Regions from separate parts of the Kitasatospora sp. CB02891 genome, predicted to be linked through region 2. Evidence: riboswitches for the same ligand, from Rfam matches in the RefSeq annotation. Region 2 holds a riboswitch; the other holds the start of a gene.
What was found. A riboswitch is a leader RNA that binds a small molecule or an ion and turns the genes downstream of it on or off. The one in region 2 is predicted to bind glycine.
Positions count from the first base shown of each region.

Region 1: it holds a riboswitch for glycine, as region 2 does, so the genes downstream of both, gcvP (aminomethyl-transferring glycine dehydrogenase) here and gcvT (glycine cleavage system aminomethyltransferase GcvT) in region 2, are expected to answer to the same signal.

Region 1 covers NZ_NNBO01000023.1:13,355-15,743, forward strand. The annotation lists gene CG736_RS38475 (DUF2382 domain-containing protein) at 18-1,079, opposite strand; glycine riboswitch at 1,267-1,372, shown strand; gene gcvP (aminomethyl-transferring glycine dehydrogenase) at 1,591-2,389, shown strand, end outside.
Region 2 covers NZ_NNBO01000010.1:54,552-56,940, reverse strand. The annotation lists gene gcvT (glycine cleavage system aminomethyltransferase GcvT) at 1-1,031, opposite strand, end outside; glycine riboswitch at 1,182-1,287, opposite strand; gene CG736_RS22135 (enhanced serine sensitivity protein SseB) at 1,426-2,193, shown strand; gene CG736_RS22130 (enhanced serine sensitivity protein SseB C-terminal domain-containing protein) at 2,317-2,389, shown strand, end outside.

The sequences.
Region 1 (2,389 bases), on a different contig from region 2:
CGGGAGTTGGCGATTCGTCAGACCGGCGACGTCGCCGGGGACGACGGCTGGGCGTTCCACGGCGGCTGCTGCTGTTGCTGCTGCTGTTGCTGCTGCGCGGCCGCGCCGTCCGTGGTGACGTCCGCGCCGTCGGTCGCGCCGTGCACCTGCACCTGCTCACGGCGCAGCTCCTCGCGGATCACCTGCTCCTCGGTGTACCGCTCCACCACCAGCCGCACCCGCTCCACCGGGACCAGGTACTTGCGGACCACCGGACGCTCCTCGCGCAGCGTGACCTCCTCCATCGCCTCGGCGAGCTCCTGGTCGCTCAGCGCCTCCCGCTCCGCGTCCGACACCGGGAACCGCTCCACCCGCACCCGTTCCCGCACCACCGGCACCCGGCGCTCCACCACCTCGGTGGTCACGTACTTGCGCAGCCGGGTGGTGCCGGTGTTGTGCCACTGGGTGGTGATGTCCAGGCGCTCCTCGCGGCAGGTGATCTCCAGCGCCTTCTGCCGGTCCGCCCGGGCGGCGGGCGGCTCGGCGGGCCGTTCGACGGGCTGTTCGGCGAGCCGGGCCGCGGGCTGTTCGGTGGGCCGGGCCGCGGGCCGTTCGGGGGCCGGGTCGGGCCGAGCGAAGCCCAAGGGTGCGGGGGCCGGGCCCTGGACCGGGCCGGGGGAGGAGGCGACCTCGCCGAAGTCGCGGTCGGCCACCTGCTCCGAGTGCTCCTTCGGGGCCGGCTCCGGGGCGGGCCCGGCGGTGAACCGGACGGACGGCTCCTCGTCGCCCGAGGTGTTCAGCCCGTAGTAGCGGTACAGCTCCAGCTCCTGCTCCGGGGAGAGGTGCTGGCCCACGCCGAAGTCCGGGGACTCCTTGATCAGTGACTTGTCGTACGGGACGTGCAGCTCGTCGCCGGAGAACTCACTGGTGGCCAGCGGGACGAAGGCGTCCCGGCCGAAGATCCCGGTCCGGACGGCCGCCCACTCCGGTTCGCCGGTGGCGTCGTCCAGGTAGACCTCGTCGACCGTGCCGATCTTGTCACCGTTCCGGTCGACCGCCTTGTGTCCGATCAGGTCGCGCGGATCGATATCGGTCTGCACGCTGTCCTCCCGCCGCTGCTCCTGGGGGACCCGTCGGGGGAGCGGCCGGAGGAGCGTGCCGGGCCGCTATTCCACACCAAAAGCCACGTAACGGACGGTGTCGCCCCGGGCGCCGCCGTCCGGGGTCGATCGCAGGGCCGTCACGGTGATCGACCAGGTCGGCGCTGGTACCCTGGGCGGCGACCGCCGAGCCCGCTCGGGAGAGTCCCGGCCCCCTGATCAAGGGGGTTGCGGGACGCCGAAGGAGCAACCCCTCCCCGGAATCTCTCAGGCATCCGTACCGAGTGGGACCAGGTCACTCTGGAAAGCAGGGCAGGACCGCCGGCACCGAAGCCATCGGACGCTGCCCTCGCCGACGGTGCAAGCCGACCGGGGCACCACCCGGGCGCGCGAAGCTCTCAGGTACCGATGACAGAGGGGGAGGCTGACGGGTTCGTGCGCCCCGACGCTCCCACAGCGGCCGGCCGGCGTGCGTACCACCGCCGGTCCGCGACCAGGAGGCCCGACCCCCATGAACGCCCAGCCGACGCTCAGCGACCTTGAGCAGGCCAGCCCCTTCGAGCACCGCCACATCGGCCCCGACAGCGACGCCCAGCAGAAGATGCTGGCCCAGGTCGGCTACACCTCGCTGGACGAACTGTCCGACGCGGCCGTGCCCGACGCCATCCGCAGCCTCACCGCGCTCGGCCTGCCCGCCGGCCGCAGCGAGGCCCAGGTGCTCGCCGAGCTGCGCGAGCTCGCCGGCCGCAACCAGGTCCTCACCTCGATGATCGGCCTCGGCTACTACGGCACCTTCACCCCGCCGGTCATCCTGCGCAACGTCCTCGAGAACCCCGCCTGGTACACCGCGTACACCCCGTACCAGCCGGAGATCTCGCAGGGCCGCCTGGAGGCCCTGCTCAACTTCCAGACCGTGGTCGCCGACCTGACCGGCCTGGCCACCTCCGGCTCCTCGCTGCTCGACGAGGGCACCGCCGCCGCCGAGGCGATGGCCCTGGCCCGGCGCGTCACCAAGGTCAAGGGCGGCGTCTTCCTGGTCGACGCCGACACCCTGCCGCAGACCCTCGCCGTGATCCAGACCCGCGCCGAGCCGACCGGCGTCGAGGTCGTCACCGCGGACCTGTCGAACGGCATCCCCGCCGAGATCGCCGAGCGCGGCGTCTTCGGCGTGCTGCTCCAGTACCCCGGCGCGTCCGGCGCCGTGCGCGAGATCAAGCCGGTCATCGACCAGGCGCACGAGCTCGGCGCGGTCGTCGCGGTCGCCGCCGACCTGCTCGCCCTCACCCTGCTGCGCTCGCCCGGCGAGCTCG
Region 2 (2,389 bases):
TCGGCGTGCGCGGCGTCCACGTACGCGATGGCGATCGGCTTGCCCAGGGTCGGGGACGGCGAGCCGGAGGTGATCCGGCCGATCACGGCGCCCTCGGCGTCCACGACGGAGTACTCCGCACGCGGGACGCGGCGGCCCTCGGAGACCAGGCCGACCAGCTTGCGGGGCGGGTTGGCCTCGGCCGCGGCGGCGGCCTCCTCCAGCGCCTTGCGGCCGACGAACTCGCCGCCGTTGGCGGTCTTGTCGAAACGCACCACCCGGCCGAGGCCGGCGTCGAACGGGGTCAGCTCGGTGGACAGCTCGTGCCCGTACAGCGGCATGCCGGCCTCCAGGCGCAGCGTGTCGCGGCAGGACAGGCCGCACGGGACCAGGCCCTCGGCGGTGCCGGCCCCGGTCAGCGACGTCCACAGGTGCTCGGCGTCGGCCGGGGCGCAGAAGATCTCGAAGCCGTCCTCGCCGGTGTAGCCGGTGCGGGCCAGCCAGACCTGACGGTCCGCCACGGTGGCGGGCAGCAGGGCGTAGTACTTGAGGCCGGGCAGGTCGGCGTCGGTGAGCTTGGCCAGGATGCCGTTGGCCTCCGGGCCCTGGACGGCGAGCAGCGCGTAGGCGTCGCGGTCGTCGCGGACGGTGGCGTCGAAGCCGGCCGCGCGCTCGGTCAGGGCGTCCAGCACGACCTGGGCGTTGGAGGCGTTGGCGACCACCAGGTACTCGTCGTCCGCGGTGCGGTAGACGATCAGGTCGTCCAGGATGCCGCCGTCCTCGCGGCAGATCATGGTGTAGCGGGCGCGCAGCACGCCGAGGGCGGAGATGAAGCCGACCAGCGCGTGGTCGAGCAGGTCGCCGGCCTGCGGGCCGGAGACGGTGATCTCGCCCATGTGCGAGAGGTCGAACAGACCGGCCTTGGTGCGGACGGCGAGGTGCTCCTCGCGCTCGCTGCCGTAGCGCAGCGGCATGTCCCAGCCCGCGAAGTCGGTCATGGTGGCGCCGAGCGAGCGGTGCAGCGCGTCGAGCGCGGTCAGGCGGAGGGACACGACAGGACTCCCGGGATCTGGAAACGGGCAGGCTGGGGCGAATCTCCCCGTCTGTCGTCGAACCTGAGAGCTTCACCGCATCCCGGACAGGATGGCGGTTTGCACCGTGGGTGGGCGCACGGCGCGGCCGTGTCCACTTTCCAGATCTGCCTCGCCCGGGCGGTAGGGGGGCCTGAGAGATTCCGGGGAGGACTTGCTCCTTCGGCGCCGGTCGCGACCGTGGTGACGGTCGTTCCGGCTCTCCCGCGCGGGTTCGAGCGGCCGGTATGAAGTTTGGGCGGGCCCATCATGGCATGCCGCGAGCCCCTGGTGGGAGTGGGGTTCGCCGACAGTCGCCGCCGGGCGCCCGCGCGCGCCGCTAACCTGATCGCAACCGTGAGTGTGGAGGGGCGAGATGGGGTTCCCGCTGGGTCAGGTTCCGGAAGGCGGGAGCTGGCCGGCCAACGAGCTGGAGCAGGTGCTGATGGCGGCCCTGGGCGATCCGGGCGCGACGCCCCGGGTGATCGAGGTGCTGGCGCGCAGCCAGGTGTGGATCCCGCTGCCGTCCGGCGCCGACCCGCAGTCCGGCGCGCTGGACCTGCCGACCCTGGAACTCGCGGGCGCGCCCTACGTGCCGGTGTACAGCTCGCAGGAGCTGTACCTGCAGCACGCGCCGGGCATCCCGTTCGCGATCGCCCCGATGTGGGAGTTCGCCCGGGGCCTGCCGCTGGGCATCGGCATCGCGGTCAACCCGGAGGCGCCGGTGGGCATCCCGGTGCCGCCGGAGGGCGTCGGGGAGCTGCGGCGCGGCCCGCGCGGCGACCAGTGGGAGGCACAGGGCGTCACCGAGGGGGCCCGGGTGGCGCTCAAGGAGCCCGAGCCGCACCAGGAGCCGTTCGCCTTCCTGGCCGCCGCCACCGGGGAACTCGCCGCCCTGCCCGGCGTGCTGACGGCCCGTCGGGCGCTGGCCCGGGTGGAGGGCGAGTCGACGCTGCTGTACATCGGCGTCCAGCTGGACCCGGTGGACCCCGCCGACCCCGGCGACGTCAACCTGGCGCTCGGCCGGGCGCTCGGAACCGCGGCGCCGAGCTGGGGCGTCCACCTGGTGCTGCTCGACCTGGTCGCCGACCCGGTGGTGGACTGGCTGCTGGGACGGGTACAGCCCTTCTATGCGCGGTCGTGACCCCGGACGTCTTTTCGCGGGCCCGGATCCGGGACGGCGGCATGACGGCTGTCGGGCGCGCCCCATAGGGTTGCCCCGGCACACCGCGGCGCGGTGGACGTGGACGAGAAAGAGGGCGGCGACGTGACGGGAGCAACCGGCGACCCGGGCGCGATCGAGCGCGCCCTCGCAGCGGTCGCACCGGAGCGCTGGGAGG